3 regions of the Glutamicibacter soli genome follow, and region 3 is predicted to be linked to each of the others. Evidence: riboswitches for the same ligand, from Rfam matches in the RefSeq annotation. Region 3 holds a riboswitch; each other region holds the start of a gene.

Region 1 (5,801 bases), 440 kb from region 3:
GAACACCGAAAGATAGTCCCCGGCAAATGCAATGCTCAAGCCCGCCGCACTGGTGACGCCGGCCGCCAGCATGGAGAAGCCCACAAGGAAGGACACCACAGGTTTTTTGAAGGCCCGCTCGGCGAAAATGGCCGCACCGCCCGCCCTGGGATATTTCGTGACCAGCTCCGCATAGGAGGTGGCCGTGAGCAGCGCCAGAATCAAGGCGACGAGCAACGGGGCCCAAATGGCTCCGCCTGCTTCCGCGGCCACCTCGCCCACCAGCGCGTACACGCCGGCTCCCAGGATGTCGCCGAGGATGAACAGGTACAGCAGGGGGCCGGTGATGCCCTTCTTCAACTTGCTTTCGGTATTGACGCTCATGGCTTGGCCTCTGCTTCCTTGGTGAAGAAGGAGACCTTTCCGTTGGACTCCAGGATGGCGAGCCTGATCGAGCTGTATTCCTCGATCCCCGCATGGCGTGCCAGCATGCTCAACTCGTCGAGGCCGATGCGTTCCCCGCTCAATGCCCGCCGGTCGATCACGCCGTCACGCACGAGCACGATGGGCCGGCCCAGGGTGAGTTTTCCGATCCTGGGCCAGCGCATATTGGCATAGGACAGGACCACTGCCAGGACGATCATGGTGAGCGCGGCCAATAGGCTTCCAGTCAGCGACCGGTCTTCCATGGTGATGCCCTGCTGCACCAGGTCCCCGAGGGCGACGAACAGGATCAACTCGAACGAGCTCAGCTCGCCCAGGGTGGAACGGCCTGCGGCACGGGTCACCAGCCACAGGACCACGAAGGCGATGGCGGCGCGAATGACAATTTCCATTAGGGAACCCTCCAGGTGGTGAACGGTACGTTGACGGTGGAAGCGCCGACTTCGACCTCGAGGTTCCCGTCGGTGCGCAAGTCCCACTGGTCAGAGGCCCGGCCTGTGATGCGAACCAGCATTTGCGTGGCCCCGGGTTGGGGAGCAACCTCGAATTCCACCGCACCGGCCGCGTCGGAACTTTGCGATTCCGGGTCCGGGAAGACCGCCAAGTCCTCGAAGAACAACAGGTAGTCCTCGGCGAGGCGCAGCTTACAGGTATCGGGCAGCGGTTCGTCGGAACTGACAAGTATTTCCAGCTCGACCTCATTGCCTGCCCGCGCCACCAACGGGTGGCGCACGTGGACTTGCATACGGTCCTCGGACTGGTCGGTGCTGGATTCCACATCGAACGCTCCAAGCGCCGCGGCCGCGACGATGGCTGCGACGATGAGGATGATGATCCGGCTCACGATGCGTCGCGTGCGGTGAGCAGTCTCGTCAATGACATCGTCCAACGTTGAATCAGAGACCTTGGCGTTGTGAATATTAGTCATCAAAACTCCTTGTGCCCATATTTGCCGAGATTAGCCGCGGCCGGTGCCGCTCTCCACGGAAGACGGATGTTCACAGCAGTTATCCAGTACGCCGCAACCGTCCGTTGTTTCTGGCAGTCTGCGCAGGTCCATTGAACTTCGCCCCCTCGGGTGGGAAGGTTGCCGGAGAAAGGAGAAACGCATGCCTGCACAGGACGTAATTGCCCAAGACCAGCTCAACGAATACCTCCAGGGGATGCCGCAGTGGCGCCAGATCCCCGGAGCCATTGCCGCGGTTTTCGAGACCAAGACCTCCGCGGCCGCGATCGAGCTTTTCAGCGATATCGCAAGCGCCGCAGAGATGGACAACCACCACCCCGACGTGGACTGGCGCTACAACCGCGTGTTCGTGACAACCACCTCCCATGACGCCGGCGGCCAGGTCACCACCCGCGACATTGCGCTGGCCAGCAAGATCTCCGAGCGGGCCGCGGCCCTCAGGGCCAAACCCCGCGTCGACCTGATCCGCGCAGTGGAGATTGCCATCGACACCGACAAGCCCCAGGAGATCGCGGAGCAATGGGCCGCCGGGCTTGGGTACAAGTCGCTGGAGGACGGCAGCATCGCCGATCCCCACGGTCGCGGCCCGGCGATCTGGTTCCAGAAAACCGACACTCCCAATACGAACCGGCTGCACTTGGACGTGTGGGTTCCGTATTCGGAAAGCGGTCCGGTGCTCACGAAGCTGGAAGAAGTTGGCGCCCACTCCGACGGCGATGCCGTGCCGTCCTTCACCGTCATCACCGACGCCCAGGGCAATCGCTTCTGCATCTGCACCGAGGTCGACCGCTAGCACCGAGCGAACTGCAGTCAAAGGTGGACTTGTCCACCAGAGTCGATGGCTGATCCGGTGTCCGTACCTGTGAAGGCATGGGCACCGGATCTGCTGTATCCGGCGCCGCGGCCATACTGTCGGTAGCTGCGGGTTAGGCTGGATTCCAAGTTCAAGAGCTGCGACGCAAAGTACCTGGCTGGTCGCACGGCAACCCTCCTCATCGAGCGGGGTGCCCCAGGGGAAGAACCGACCCGGACAAAAGTCCCGGGTAAGTCGGTGGGCCAGTCCGGCACAATAGGTGCTCGGCCGGCTCCCTGAGCAGGAGCGAACAACAATGCAGAACCCAGAATTCTCGATCAATCACCCAGAAGGCACCCTGCAGGAACGGCTGTGGAACAGCGTGGTCATGGACTACCCATTTTTCGGAGAACGTCCGGTCGAGCAGTCGGCTTACCGGCAGGCAACCCGCAGCGGGGAATTCGCCAGCGGCAAGCTCAGCGAGACGCCGGAACACCTGCAGAACTACATCCTCCGCTGGATCGCCGCAGGCTTCACACCTGAACTGTATTGGGCCGTCAGTTTGGGAATCAGGGAAGCAGCAGCGCACGCACGTCGGCGTTGCAAGAGTCCGGAGGACCTGCTTCGCCTCGAAGATCGGATGAGACGGCTGGGCATCTTGGCGCCCAACCCGAGGGCAGGGCAGCTCTACAAGGAACTGCAACGCGATGAGCGGGGTGGGGCGGTTCTGGTGGACCGCTGCTACCCGGCGCATGTTGTGCAGCTGGAACCGGAGGAATGGGCGGAGTTTCCGCAACGGTTGCTCTTCGGCCGGCCATCTGCCGCGCTTCAGCAGTTTATTTACGGTGACCCGCTCCATCAAGGGATCACCAACTGAATCGCCCCACGGCAGGAACGCCTTCAAGCGGCAACGATGCGGTGCGCTGGCGCAGCAGGGGGATATTCCTCCCCGGCAAGGAGGAAGGCGCGGCCTACAACCCCTTGCTGCCGCCGTCCTGTTCAGCTTCCGGATCTTGTCCAAATCCGCTGGGCGCTTCGTAGCTCCCTGCCACCCCGGGGAACCATCCGAAGGATGCGTCTTCGCTGAATTCTTCCGGCTCGTCAAGATCCGGGTCGTTGGTTCCCCCGAGGAAGTTTCGCGTGAGAGTGGCCGCATCGCCCATAAGCTCCGCGGCGGCTTCGAGCAGATGGGCGTCACCCGGAGCCTGGTTCGCGACTGCCGCGTTGAGGATGGATCGGCGAACCAATTCCCTGGTGAACGAGGCAGTCGTTCCATCGACAAGGTGCGCAAGCTGTTGCACGGTGTCGGAGCTGGGCTTCAGCTTGGCTGCGTATAGTTCGAGCAGGGCAATACGTCCTTCGAGATCCGGGCGTGGAATCTCCACTGCAAGATCGATGCGCCCGGGGCGCTGCACCAAGGCGCGCTCCAGGGAATCCACGCGGTTCGTGGTCAGCAGGAAGGTGACGTCCGCGTCCGGTTCCAGGCCGTCCATGGTGTCGAGGACTTCGAAAAGCAGCGGCTGGGGGCCGTGGCTGAAGCTGCGGTCTTCGGCGATCAGGTCACAATCTTCCAGTACGACGATCGATGGCTGCAGCGCCCGCGCCATGGCGGCGGCTTGGGAGATGTAGGCCAACGAATCGCCGTTGAGCAGGATGACAGTGTGGTCTTCAGCCGCCGAGGCCAGATACCTGACGGTGTGGGTTTTCCCGGTGCCCGGCGGGCCGTAGAGCAGGACACCGCGTTTGAGATGCGCACCGAGCGCAGTCAGGACATCGCGGTGGGTTCCGACGCCGAGGACTTGTTCCTCAATGCGTTCACGCAGGCCGTCGGGCAGCACGAGCTGTTCGCGCGGGAAGGGTTCGCGCCGGTGGAAGGCGACTCCGGCGTTCGATTCCTGGTACTCGTTGCCCTTGAACGAGATGACCTGGCCCTTGAAGATGCTCGAGGTGCGCAACCCGTTGCGAAATTCCTTGAGGAATGCGTCGGTCACCTGTTCGTCGGGGGACAGGATCTCCAATGCAGCTTCGGGCTTCCCGTACTCCGGATTGGCCTTCCGGATCAAAACTGCCAGCGGGCTGGAGTGGTAATGGAAGAGGTGGATTCCCAGTGTCAGGAATCGACGCTGCTGGTCCGGGCCCACGGCAAGTGAAGCGTAGGAAGGCTCACCCACAATACCCATGTGGTTCTCCGGCATCAGCAGATCGGCCAGATCCGCATGGTACCTTTGCTGCCCGGCGATACCGACGATCTTGGCGGAGGGATCACTGCCGGCAATGCGGTCGAGAACGATATTCGCATCCGCGAGCCGGTGGGAGCCGAAAGCCTCGGTGATCAGCGGAAGCGAGCTAGGCGAAACTTTCAGATGTTTTTCCAACACGGGTGCCAGCTGAGCACCATTGGGCTTCTGGCGGAATTCTTCAGCGAGGTCCGCCAGCTTGTTGAAGGACATCATAAAGGCACGTAATTCTGCATCCATGAGCAGAGCCTAGCAGTGAAAGTCTCCTAGTGGGTACGAAAATTACAGGCAGTCAGCCAGCCTGCTCGGAGTGCTTGGCCAGAGCGGGTGCCTGCGCCTAGCGCACCGAGTCCCGGCGAATCGTGGCCCCATAGTCATCCAGAATCTTCAGGATTCGGTCGTGCTGCCAGACGCGGTTTCTGCGCAAACCAGACTTCTCTTTCAGGACCCCGCGATCGCTCAAGGTTGCGATGGCGCGATGAGCGACTGCGTCGGTAACGCTCAGGGCGTTCTTCAAGTAGCTGGCGTTGACGACGGGTTGCGCTATCAGCAGCGGTAGTACCTTGAACGCAGTCGAATTCGACCGGAGTCCATCCAGCTGCCTGCGTGAATCTTCCAATGCATCTGCCAGAGCCAGCAACAGCACTTGCCCCGTTGTCGCTGCGTAGATCGAAGCATCGATGAAGATCTTGATGATTCCGTAGGCGTTTCCCTGCCGATAGGCGGTGAGTGCATCGAAATAACCGGTGGTATCCCGCAGGATGCCTGCTGAAATGGGCGCGGTCGAATGAGTGGTCACCTTGCGATGGCGGAGCATTGCGTGGGCAAGGGCCCGTCCAGTTCTGCCGTTCCCGTCGACAAAGGGATGGATGCTCTCGAAATGGGCGTGCGCGATGGCAACCTGGATGAGGGCAGGCAGGTCTTGACGGTGAATGAACGTTTCAAGATCAGCCAATGCCCCCGCGATCAGTTCATGCTGGGGCGCGATATAGCTGGCGCCACGGGGGCCGGCGGAATCTTTGCCACCGATCCATACGAGTTCTTGCCGGAATTTTCCTGCTTCTTCGACAAGGTCGTCTTGATGCCGCAACAATTCGTGATGCATGGACAAGATGCTGGTGACGTTGAGTTCTTCCGAGAGCTGTAATGCGGCTTCCATTGCGCGTACGTTGCCGATTACCGTGCGAGCATTGGATTTTTCACTTTCGTTGATTTCCCAGAGCGCAAGTTGCCGGGCGGAGGTGGAAAGCTGCTCGATCTGGCTGCTGGAGGCACTTTCCGTGCGCAAGAGAATGCTCGACATGGGTGCGAGCGCAGGGTTCTCTTGCCCCAGCAATAAGAACGTATAGGCATCGAAGAGACGCAATGCATCGTTTGCTTC
Region 2 (5,801 bases), 700 kb from region 3:
AGCTGGACCATGGGCGAAAAGTCCTCGCCGCCGGCAAACACGGTGCCTTCGATCTGCCCCGATGACTCATCGAATTCAACATCGACCACGGCATTGGCTTCGTCGGCGAGTTTCTTGCCGTGGAAGAAGGGAACATTGCCCAAGAACGCCAGCAGGTGCCTTGCGTCGATGGTCGGTGGAACGGCATTAGTCATCCGCTAATCGTTTCACGTTCTGGCCCGTCGTGAAAGTTGAGAGCCCCCTACTGTGAATAATCCCTAACTGTCACGTAGCGTGGAGCCATGTCCCAAGTCTGGCCGTATCTTCCGGCGCGCGCCGTCAACATCACCTCACTGGCGGAATTCGACCGCTTGGCGGCCGAAGCGCTGGGTTTCCAGCGCTCCCGCGGCCGCAGCTGGCGGGTGCACCGGGTGGATCTGCGCGGGCGCGATACGGTGCTCGCCGCGCTGGACCTGGCCGAGGCGCTGTTCATCGACTGCCAGTTCAGTGAAGCCGGCCGCGCCTTGGTCCAGGGCACCGGCGGGTTGTGCATGGACTCGGGGGAGCAGCTCCCCTTCCGCACCAGCGACCGCGGGCTGTACACCCCCGAGGAACTGTACGAGGGAATCAGCACGCAGACCTATGAGCATGTGCCGGACGCGCGGATCTACACCTACTCGCAGCAGCACGGTCCGCGCCAGCTGCTGAGCGACGACCAGGCGATGGCATCGACGCTGCACGACCACCACGTGGGGCAGGCGCTGATCTCCGAGGTCTACGACGGCGCCTTCAAGGACACCCCGATCATCGGAGTCATGGGCGGGCACGCCCTGAGCCGAGGCACCGAGCAGTACGCGCAGGCGCTGGACCTCGGGGCGCGGCTGACCCGCGCCGGATACGCCGTGGCCACCGGCGGGGGACCGGGAGCCATGGAAGCGGCGAACGCCGGTGCCTGGCTGGCCGACCGCGGGCGGGAGGAGATCTCCACGGCCCTGCAGATGCTGGCGGCGGAACCGGACGCGATCCACCGGCGCACCGGCTGGGCGCGCACCGCGCTCGCCGTGAAGGCCCGCTTTCCCTCGGAACGCACCTCGCTGGGGGTTCCGACCTGGTTCTTCGGGCACGAACCGCCGAACCTGTTCGCCACGCACATCGCCAAGTTCTTCGCCAACGCGACCCGCGAGGCGCTGCTGCTGGAGCAATCCAACGGCGGGATCGTGGTGCTGCCCGGTTCCGCCGGCACGGTGCAGGAAATCTTCCAGGACGCCTGCGAGAACTACTACGCCACCGGGGCCAGGGTGGTGCCGCTGGTGTTGGTCGGCCGCGAGCATTGGACCCGCACACTGCCGGCTTGGCAGCTGCTCAAGGCGCTGGCCGCCGAGCAGATCATGGAGGACAAGATCGCTCTGGTCGATTCGGTGGCCGAAGCGGTGGAATTCATCGGCGGCATGCAGTCGCTGCGCCGGCGCACCAGATTCTGAGAACGGCAACGGCCGCCGCCTGGTGAAGCAGGCGGCGGCCGTGGGAATGGCTCATCGAGCCTGCGGGGCTCAGGCCACGTTGGTGCCGAACAGCAAGCCGAGGCAGTAGGTGACTGCGGCGGCGCCCCAGCCGATGGCCAGCTGGCGCAGGCCGCGCTTCATCGGCGAGGCCCCGGACAGCAGCCCGACAATGCCGCCGGTGATCATCAGCGCGGCGCCGACCAGCAGCACCGAGGTGATGATCGCAGCCAGGCCTGACATGCCGAAGATGTAGGGAAGGATCGGGATGACCGCTCCGGAGGCGAACAGGCAGAAGGAAGTCGCCGCGGCGCCGGTGGCCGAGCCCAGTTCCTCGTGCTCGTTCGCCAGCTCTTCGGCCCGGGCTTCCGGGTTCAGCGAGAAGGACGGGTTGCAGTCGCAGGTGAACAGGCCCATGCGTTCTGCAGCGCGGTGCTCGGCATCCTCGTCGGTCATGCCGCGGGCCTTGTAGATGAGCACCAGTTCATTGGCGTCCAAATCCAGGTCAGGGGCGGCGGTCAGCGTCACCTGAGTGGGACGCGAAGCCGTGAGCAGCTCGCGCTGCGAACGCACGGAGACGTATTCGCCGGCGGCCATGGACAGCGCGCCGGCCAGCAGGCCGGCGATGCCGGAGAACAGCACCAGTCCGGAGGAAACACCGGTCGCCCCGATGCCCATGACCAGGGCCAGGTTGGAGACCAGGCCGTCGTTGGCGCCGAAGACCGCGGCGCGGAAGTTGCCCGACAGCTGCGCGCGGCCCGCGGTGGCCAGGGCGCGGACGACTTCCTCGTGGACCTGCTCGTCGGCGGCCATCTGCGGCGACGCGTCGGCATCGGTCGCGTAGGGGGTGCTGCTTTCGGCCCGCTGCGCCAGCGCGAGCACGAACACCGAGCCGAAGCTCAGGGCGAGGAAACGCAGGAAGCTGCGACGCAGCGAGGGACGCACCGGGCGGGCATGCGCCCCGAGCTTGGTGCGCCAGTATTCCTCATGGCGTTCTTCCGCCGCGGCCAGTCCCAGCAGGATCTGCTTTTCCTGTCCGGTCTTCTTCTGGGCCAGCGCGCGGTAGATGGCGCCTTCGGCGACCTCGTCCGCAACGTACTTGCGCCAGCGGCGGATCTGGGCGGGGGTGGGCTCAGTCGTGGGGCTGTGTGACATCACGAGGATGACTCTCCTACGGCTTGGGATTTCTCAACGAAACCCGGGATTCTGTTCAGCCTCTCAGTTTAGCCAGCGAGATGGTGCCGGGGAATTTGGCAAGCCTAAAAGCAACGCTGCGCCCATCGGGCTGCCCGGCGGACGCCACGAACACCACCAGCTCGCCGGCCGCGGGATCGAAGACCGGGCGCCGGGAGGAACGGGTGATCAGCCGCTCAAGGTGCGCCGGGTCTGAAATGTAGCGGGTGTACCAGCGGTCCTGCACGGTGAACTGCACCTGTCCGGTCTGCAGATCGATGATGGGGAGGACGGAAAATGCCATGACACGACAACTCTCGCTGAGCTCTTGCCCGCGCATCGGTCGATGCCCGGACCGCTTCTTCATCCGAACCACCCATGAACCTGGGGTTGGTGCGCGGCCAGTCGGAGCTTGGCGCCGCGTCTCGTGAAGCAACAGTGTCGATGCTACCGCCGCAATATTAAGTCGTGAAGTTTCATTCCGTAATATGAACTCCGCGCGAAGCCCTAGTCGGAGCCTCGCTTGGACTGCGCGGTCTGCTGCAGCCGGTCGCGCTGCTCCTGCCATTGCCGGGGCGTGTAGTCCGGCAGGTTCGGCGCTTCCGCGCGCAGCCCGACCTGCCCGTCCAGCAGCTCGCGGACGATGTCCAGATGGCCTGCATGGCGCGAGGTCTCTGCGATCATGTGCACCATGAGATGTTCCAGGGTGGTGTGCCGGTGGCGGACCCACCAGGGGACTTCGGCCGGGGAGGCGAGCTCCAGCTGGTCGAACCCGGCCTCGGCGAAGGCGATGGCCCGCTGGTAGAGCTCGATGACCTGCTGCGCGCTGGCATCGGCTGGCGGAATGAAATCCGCCTGCGGGTCGTCGATGTCCAGCAGCTGCTGGACGTAGGAGTCGTTGACCGGCCGATTGAGGCACGCACCGAAGTAGCCGTACTCGGTGATCGCCAGATGGTGCACGACGCCCAGCACGTGCGTGCCGGTGGGGGTCATGGGTTGGCGGGCCAGCTCCTCGCCGAGCTGCCGGCTTTTGAAGATGACTGCCTGCCGCGCGTCGTTCAGGTATTCGCGCAGCCTGGCCGCGGTGCTGTTCGGGGTGCCGTCCATGGACCGAGTGTAGGTGCAGGCCACGGTTCGGGGAACCCGCTTCAGGAAATGGGAAGCCACCGAAGCCAAGGTGTCATATTCTTCCGCTCCGGTTGGCCGGAAGTTGCGTATTGGTAAACTGGGGACGCAGAGCGGCCGGCAGAAGTACACTCCAGCGGTCGCTGCCTATCCTTCGAGTGAACAGGTCCAGGTGCCCCACGGATGAAAGCTCTGCCCGTCGAACCCTCAGGCTCGTCAATCAACATCGGAGCACGGCTGCGCGGCGTCCGCCAGCAGCAGCACATGACGATCGACCAGGTCGCCGAGCTTTCCGGGTTGACCAAGGGGTTTCTTTCCCGCGTCGAACGCGACTTGACCAGTCCGTCGGTCTCCACGCTGCTCAAGCTCTGCGAGGTGCTGGGGATCGAGGTCGGGACCCTGTTCGAAGTACCGGACACGACTTTGGTGCGACTGGGGGATGCGCCGCGCATCTCGCTGGGAGGCTCGGGCATCACCGAGAAGCTGGTCACCCCGCGCGGCGAAAAGCGCGTCCAGGTCATTCGCGCTGAAGTGGAACCCCGGGGCAAGGGGGAGAACGAACTGTATTCGGTGGATTGCGAGCTCGAAGTGCTGCACGTGGCCTCCGGGGTGTTCACGCTGGTGCTGCCCGAACGGGTGGTCGAGCTCGCTGCGGGGGACACCATGACCTTTCCGGGGCGGGAACCGCACAGCTGGGAAAACCCCGGCGATGAACCTGCCGTGGTGCTCTGGACCCTGATTCTCTGAGTCTGTGCAGTGGCTCCCGGGGTGGTGTGACTCCCCGGACAGAGCCTGCCGCGAAGAGGCGCCGCGTTCACGGCTGGCCACTGCACCGCGTATTCTTGGAATAGTGCCCGCCGACGCAGGCAGGCTAGTGAAGACAGGAAGGAGTGCAATGGCGACTGGTAAATCCACCGGAAGCGCGGAGTCCAAACCGCACGAATTGCGCTCCATCAGCTGGTGGGCTTCGGCCCTGGTCGGCATCCTGGTCGGATCGACCCTTGCGTGGCTGCGGACCCAGCGCAACTTCTTTTTCCTCGGCGCCGCCATTCTCGCGGTCGTCATCATCATGCTGGGTGTGCGCACGATCCGCCGCCGGGCGCGGCATCCGGAAATGATGGAGGCCCGGACGTCCTGGGCCTACAACATTTGGGCTCTGGTCCTGATCGTCCTAGCCGGACCGGTGCAGCTGGTCTACGTTCCCGACGACATCAGCGAGCTCACCATCAAGTCGATCATCCTTTCGGTTGGATTCTGCCTGGGAATTCACGAAGTCGACCGCGCGATGGTCAAGGGTGCCACCTCGGCGAAAAAAGCCTGATCATCGGCCGGAAGGACGCCATCCCGCGCCGCGTTCTTTGGAACTTTTGACTTTCCCTTTGGTTTATTCGTCCAAGGATTTCTCCCCGCCTCTTTCGTAATGTGATCCACATCATTATTTTGAAAGGGGTTGCCATGACGCAAGCAGCGGCGAACCAGCAGGGCGCTGAGCCAGGACTCAAAAAGGTTCTCGGCAAGTGGGACGCACTGGCCATCGGCGTCGGAGCCATGATCGGCTTCGGCTGGGTGGTGCTCACCGGTGACTGGATCACCACCGCCGGCCCGATCGGCGCTTCGCTGGCCATGCTGGTCGGCGGCGGCATCATGGCGGTCGTCGGCCTGACCTACGCCGAGCTCGTCGCGGCCATGCCCAAGGCCGGCGGAGAGCACAACTACCTGCTGCGCGCCATGGGTGCCCGCTGGTCCTTCGCCGGGTCCTGGGCCATCGTCGGCGGCTACATCACCATCGTCGCCTTCGAAGCGGTCGCGCTGCCCAAGTCGGTGCAGTACATCTTCCCCAACCTCTCGCAGATCAAGCTCTGGGACATCGCCGGCTCCGAGGTCTACCTGACCTGGGCCCTCGTGGGTGTGCTGGGCGCCGTGGTGATCACCTGGATCAATATCCGCGGCATCAAGACCGCCGGCCTGGTGCAGACCTTCGTGGTGCTCTTCCTGTTCATCATCGGCGCGATGCTGCTCACCGGC
Region 3 (5,801 bases):
TCATATCCGCCGAACTAGCCAGCCCCTCGGGAATGTTGGAGACGAAAATGGCGATCAGCATGGTCGGATTCACGCTGGCTCCCGCGACAAGCCCCAGGCCCAGCGCCACGGATTCCGGGATGCCGTCGATCAGCGCGCCGACGGCGATGGCTGATCCGGAGGAGGATCCGGAGCTGCCTGCCTGGGTGCGGCTTCTCTTGCGGCTGCGCCTGGCCAGCAGCGCGTTGGCGCCGAAGTAGAGCAGGGCGCCGGCAGCGACCCCGGCGGCCGTGGCCGCCAGCCCGCCCATGGTGAAGGCCTCCAGCACCAACTCGAAGCTCAGCGCGCTGACCAGCACGCCGGCGCCGAACGCCATGACGGCGCAGACCCAGACCCGGGGAATTCGCAGCCACCAGGCCGCTACGGCCCCGATCAGCAGCGCTGATCCGGCCACGGTTCCCCAGAGCAACGCTTGGAGGGAGACGAACATGACACCCACTATAGTTGGCGGTCAGCCAACCCAGTAGGTGCCCTGGAAATGCCGGCCGGGGCTACCCTTCCGAGGACATGTTGCTGAAGCGCGAGTAATGTCCCTGGAATGCCACGGTGATGGTCTTGGTGGGACCTGCACGGTGCTTCGCGATGATCACGTCGGCTTCGCCCGGACGGTTCTCCTTGTCGTACACATCGTCGCGGTGCAGCAGGATGACCATGTCGGCGTCCTGCTCGATCGAGCCCGATTCGCGAAGGTCCGAGACCATGGGCCGCTTATCGGTACGCTGCTCGGAACCACGGTTCAGCTGCGACAGCGCAATCAGCGGCACGTCGAGCTCCTTGGCCAGCAGCTTGAGGTTACGCGAGAACTCGGAGACTTCCTGCTGGCGCGATTCCACACGCTTGCCCGAACTCATCAGCTGCAGATAGTCGAGGATGATCATGCGCAACTCGTTGCGCTGCTTCAGGCGTCGGCACTTGGCGCGGATTTCCATCATGGACATGTTCGGCGAATCGTCGATGAACAGCGGGGCCTCGTTCAGCCGGCCCATGGTGGTCGCGATCTTGGTCCACTGCGCGTCCTCCACCGAGCCCTTGCGCAGGTCCTGCAGCTGGATGGATGCTTCCGCCGAGAGCAGGCGCATTGCGATCTCGTTGCGGCCCATTTCCAGGGAGAAGAACACGGTGGCCATGTTGTGCTTGATGGCCGCGGAACGGGCGAAGTCCAGCGCGAACGTCGACTTGCCCACGGCGGGGCGGGCCGCGATGATGATCATCTGGCCGCCCTTCAGGCCCTGGGTCAGCTCGTCGAACTCGTAGAAGCCGGTGGGCACGCCGGTGATGCCGTCGCCGGCGTTGGCGGCGTTCTCGATCTCGTCGACGGTACCCTCGATGATTTCGGACAGCCGCACGTAGTCTTCGCTGCCGCGGTTCTCGGAGACCTTGTAGACCTCGGCCTGCGCCTCGTTGACGATGGCATCCACCTCGCCGTCGGGCGAGTAGCCCATCTGGACGATACGGGTTCCGGCGTCCACCAGGCGGCGCAGCACGGCGCGTTCGCGCACGATTTCCGCGTAGTAGCCGGCGTTCGCGGCGGTCGGCACCTGCTGGATCAGATTGTGCAGGTAGGCGGCTCCGCCGACGCGAGCGATCTCGTTGCGCTTGGTCAGCAGGTCGGCCACGGTCACGGCATCCGCGGGCTCGCCGCGGCCGTACAGGTCGATGACCGCCTCGTAGATTGCTTCATGGGCGGGACGGTAGAAGTCGGTGCCGCGAAGGACTTCGACGACATCGGCAATGGCGTCCTTGGAGAGCATCATGCCGCCAAGAACCGACATCTCGGCTTCGATATCCTGCGGCGGCTTGCGCCCCGCATCCGATGCTCGCTCTTCGTAGATCGGCTCTGCGCTCATTACAGACACTTCCATCCCCTATGTACCCGCCGGGAAACCACTTTTGCCATGTCGGCAACTGTCCATCGTGTCAGCACCAACCGACAGTTGGGCCCGGAGCCCTTGTGGATAGTCTTTCCCAGTGCCAACACTAGGTGGGTTATTAACAGAGGTAAACCCTGATATCCACAGAATATGTGGATAACCTACAACCTCCTGTGGATTCCCCTGTTCACTACGTGGGGATAATCCTGTGGATTACCCCACTTAAATGCCGGACATTAGAACTTGACTTGGGTATTTATGTTTTCACAGCTGTGGATAGAGAGTTAATTTTTTCCACTGCACACAGGCTCCGAAAACGTTATCAACAGCCAAAATCCCGGAATCAAGGTGTTTTTCACAAGTTATCAACCCCAATCAACAGGCTATCCACAAAGCTGTGGATAGTGCTGTGGATAGCAGCTCCGTCATAATCGCGTGATGAGCGGTGGAAACCCGCAGGTCGGCGAACTCCAGTCCATGGATACCGGGCATCCGGGCCCGGAGCTGCGCAGTTTGGAATTAAAAACGCTGCGGCGCGAAGGATGATTCTTCGCGCCGCAGCGTCTGGTGATGTCAGTTAAACGAGTTCGGGCACTGGCAGTGAGTGAAATCGCGAATCGTGGAAGATCTGCGGGGAATGGTTGGAGAAGTCATGACCGTGGACCTCCAGGAAGATCACCCAATGGTCGCCGGCTTCCACTTCGTTGTAGATCGAGGTCTCCAGCCAGAGGGTGGATTCCTGGATGAACAGGGCGGCTTGCTCAGTCTCATGGGTATCTACGCCGGCAAAGCGGTCGCCGTGCTTTGAGGCGATCTGCCCGCAAATCCCGTCGTTGCGCTCGCTGAGCACCGAGACGCCGATACGCTCCGCGGCACGCAGCTTGGGCCAGGTGTTGGAGGTTTTCTGCACCGCGAACATGACCAGGGCTGGCTCCAGCGATACTCCGACGGTAAAGGACGACGCGACGAGGCCGGTTTTCTCCCCGTCAATGACGGCGCAGAGTGCGGCGACGCCTGATGGATGCTGCGCGAAAACCTTGCGCAGGGTCAGCGGGTCAAGATCCTGATTCAAAGACATGGCTCGATTCCTTCGGGTCGTGCCCAACGAGCGGGAACGTCCGGCAACAGCCCGTGGAGTTCACTTCTGCGCGCTGCCAGATGTTTGCACACTCGATGTGCGGTACTTGTGCCACGCGTTCTTGCGTGGGACCGAATCCTCACCTGGAGCACCCCACTACCGTTGAGAGGGTTGCCGGCCAGCAAGCCAGGGCTTATAGCTGACGCTCTTGATTCTGGTTAAAACCATATTGCTCGTTACGCCGCACGGTCAAACATTTCACTTCTCAAATCGCAATATTCAAGAAATTGTTCGACTTCTTCGGTAATTTCCGTGTTCCGATCATCCTTTTATTCGGAAGTTTCAGTCATTTTGCACGCATCTCCAGCCAACTTGTGCGGTTTGATTTCAAAGAATGCAGCGGGCCAAGGCAATCAAGCCGCTGGCTTCGTACATCTGCCATGCCGAGGGCAGGCGTCGCCCAAGCCCCCACAGACTTGCAGAACCCGACTCCCCGGACACCCCCGGGCGGTCCACAGCGATTCTTCCGCCAGAAGTACCGCCGCGCTGGCGGCCAGCCCGCCCGTCACGAAATGACGTTTCGAACGAACTTCACCGGTTCCGCGCCGGCATTCACGTAGGAATAGGACTGCGAACTGGGGTAGGTTGCATGTTCCCCCGCGTTCAGGTCCAGGACCGTCGAGGCGAACTCAATGAGCAGCTTGCCGTGAACTACCAAGATCATTTCCGACCAGCCTTGGGGATCGGGCTGGGCGTCATATCGTTCGCCGGGCGCAAGCACCCACGTCCACAATTGCACCTCTTCGCTGGCGGGGGCCGACCCCAGCAGCATCGCCCGACTCTGCGGACTACTCCCCTTCCACGCCAGTTCATTGATTTCGGAACGGGCCGCAGTAGGCGCGGTCACCAGATCAACGAAGCGAATTCCCAGCGCTTCCGCCAATTGGTCGAGTCCCGCCAGGCTGATATTCGCCTCGCCGGCTTCGAGGTTGATGATCGTGCGTCGGCTGACCCCCGAGCGCTGCGCAAGAATTGCCTGGCTCAGTCCCGCGCGTTTTCGGAAGTCGCGGAGATTGGATCCAACGTTGCGGAGAACCGGAGAGTCACTGGAATCTTGCATGTGCACTATTCTGCACTATATGATGTGCAGAATGGTGCACATTTCTGCCATACGGGAAAATTTTTCACTCAGCAGGCAAGATGCCGCCCTCCTTGCCATCACGTCCGTTTGGGGCGGAACTTTCCTGCTGATTCACTTGGCCATGCGCCACAGCGGACCGATGTTCTTTGTCGGCGTCCGATTTGTCATCGCAGGCTTGGTCGCCGCGGCCATTTTCTCGAAGTCGCTCCGCAGGATCACCGGCAGGGAGTTATGGGCCGGAACGGCCATCGGCGTGATGATCTTCCTGGGTTATGGGCTGCAGACCCAAGGGCTTCAAACCATCAATAGCAGCACTTCGGCGTTCCTGACAGCGCTGTACGTGCCGATGGTTCCGCTGTTGCAATGGCTGGTCTTTCGCCAGCGCCCCCACACGATGGTTTTGCTCGGGGCGGGTCTCGCCTTTGTCGGACTACTGCTGCTGGCTGGACCGGGTGCCGTCACCCTGGGCTTGGGCCCTGGAGAGATCGCAACCTTGGCCAGCACCCTGCCCATGGCCGCAGAAATCCTGTTGATTGGCTTCTACGCCGGCAAGGTCAACCTGGGCAGGGTCACCGTCATCCAGCTGCTTGTTGCCGGCGGCCTCGGATTCTCCGCCATGCCGGCAGCCGGTGAATCCGTCCCCGAGTTCTCCTGGCTCTGGGCCGCCCCTGCCATTGGTCTGGGAGCCGCAAGTTTCCTGATCCAGGCGACCATGAACTGGGCGCAGAAGTCCGTCTCCCCCGCCCGGGCCACCATTATCTATGCCGGGGAACCGGTCTGGGCCGGAATCTTCGGCCGCATGGCCGGTGACCGGATGCCTGCCTTGGCCTTGCTCGGCGCGGCGGTCATCGTGGCCGGGACGTTGCTCAGCGAGATCCGACCGAGACCGGGGGACACGACACGGGATCAGGCTCAGGCTCCGAATCAGGACGCCCTGACCGAATAAGCCCGCAGACCTTTGGCACGCAGCCCTCGGCCCGCCCGGTCGCACCATCGAACCGGGCGGGCCGAGGACCCTCCAGACGCATCCCCGCGTCAGAGCCGGTGGAAGCTTTCGGCGAGCGCGTACACAGGAGTGTCCAACCCCTCGTAGCGTGCCTTGAGCTGCAGCCCCAGATACTTGGAGTAGTGCCGGGACTGGTGCAGGTTGCCGCCGTGGAACCACAGGTTCTTGACCCTGGTCGGCTTCCACATGTTGCGCAACTCCCCCTCCCACGGCCCGGGATCCTTGGTGGTGCCCGAGCCTAGGCCCCAGCATTTGCCCACTTCGTCGGCGACTTCCTGGGAGATCAGCTGCGCGGCCCAGCCGTTCATGGAGCCGTAGCCGGTCGCGTAGACCACCGCGTCGGCGGGCAGCTCGGTGCCGTCGGCCAGCACCACTGAATGTTCGGTTAGGTGCGAGACCTCGCCCTTGGCCAGCGCGATGGACCCGTCGGCCACCAGCTCCGAGGCGCCGATGTTGATGTAGTAGCCTGAGCCGCGGCGCAGGTACTTCAGGAACAGCCCCGAGTCGTCGTCGCCGAAGTCCAGGTCGAACCCGGCGTCGGTCAGCGACTGGTAGAACTGCGCGTCGTCCTCCCTGATCTGGGCGAAGGCGGGTTTGTGGAATTCGGGCAGCACCTTGTACGGGATCGAGGCGAAGATCAGGTCCGCGGTATCGGTATCGATCCCG

Evidence for each region. Region 3 has a riboswitch for S-adenosylmethionine ahead of ACTX90_RS17995 (flavin reductase family protein). Riboswitches for the same ligand answer to the same signal wherever they lie in the genome.
Region 1: it holds a riboswitch for S-adenosylmethionine, as region 3 does, so the genes downstream of both, ACTX90_RS15915 (hypothetical protein) here and ACTX90_RS17995 (flavin reductase family protein) in region 3, are expected to answer to the same signal.
Region 2: it holds a riboswitch for S-adenosylmethionine, as region 3 does, so the genes downstream of both, ACTX90_RS03105 (hypothetical protein) here and ACTX90_RS17995 (flavin reductase family protein) in region 3, are expected to answer to the same signal.

Annotation. Positions count from the first base shown of each region.
Region 1 is NZ_CM125969.1:3,354,459-3,360,259, reverse strand. It holds gene ACTX90_RS15935 (APC family permease) at 1-363, opposite strand, end outside; gene ACTX90_RS15930 (DUF421 domain-containing protein) at 360-815, opposite strand; gene ACTX90_RS15925 (hypothetical protein) at 815-1,351, opposite strand; gene ACTX90_RS15920 (4a-hydroxytetrahydrobiopterin dehydratase) at 1,533-2,183, shown strand; SAM riboswitch class IV at 2,333-2,446, shown strand; gene ACTX90_RS15915 (hypothetical protein) at 2,500-3,060, shown strand; gene ACTX90_RS15910 (AAA family ATPase) at 3,155-4,660, opposite strand; gene ACTX90_RS15905 (Fic family protein) at 4,758-5,801, opposite strand, start outside.
Region 2 is NZ_CM125969.1:633,947-639,747, forward strand. It holds gene ACTX90_RS03090 (SNF2-related protein) at 1-194, opposite strand, end outside; gene ACTX90_RS03095 (LOG family protein) at 282-1,460, shown strand; gene ACTX90_RS03100 (VIT1/CCC1 transporter family protein) at 1,530-2,633, opposite strand; gene ACTX90_RS03105 (hypothetical protein) at 2,689-2,955, opposite strand; SAM riboswitch class IV at 2,971-3,084, opposite strand; gene ACTX90_RS03110 (DinB family protein) at 3,159-3,758, opposite strand; gene ACTX90_RS03115 (helix-turn-helix domain-containing protein) at 3,960-4,523, shown strand; gene ACTX90_RS03120 (hypothetical protein) at 4,672-5,097, shown strand; gene ACTX90_RS03125 (APC family permease) at 5,232-5,801, shown strand, end outside.
Region 3 is NZ_CM125969.1:3,790,219-3,796,019, forward strand. It holds gene ACTX90_RS17985 (ZIP family metal transporter) at 1-469, opposite strand, end outside; gene dnaB (replicative DNA helicase) at 531-1,886, opposite strand; gene ACTX90_RS17995 (flavin reductase family protein) at 2,488-2,988, opposite strand; SAM riboswitch class IV at 3,086-3,202, opposite strand; gene ACTX90_RS18000 (helix-turn-helix domain-containing protein) at 3,554-4,108, opposite strand; gene ACTX90_RS18005 (DMT family transporter) at 4,251-5,075, shown strand; gene ACTX90_RS18010 (NAD(P)-binding domain-containing protein) at 5,165-5,801, opposite strand, start outside.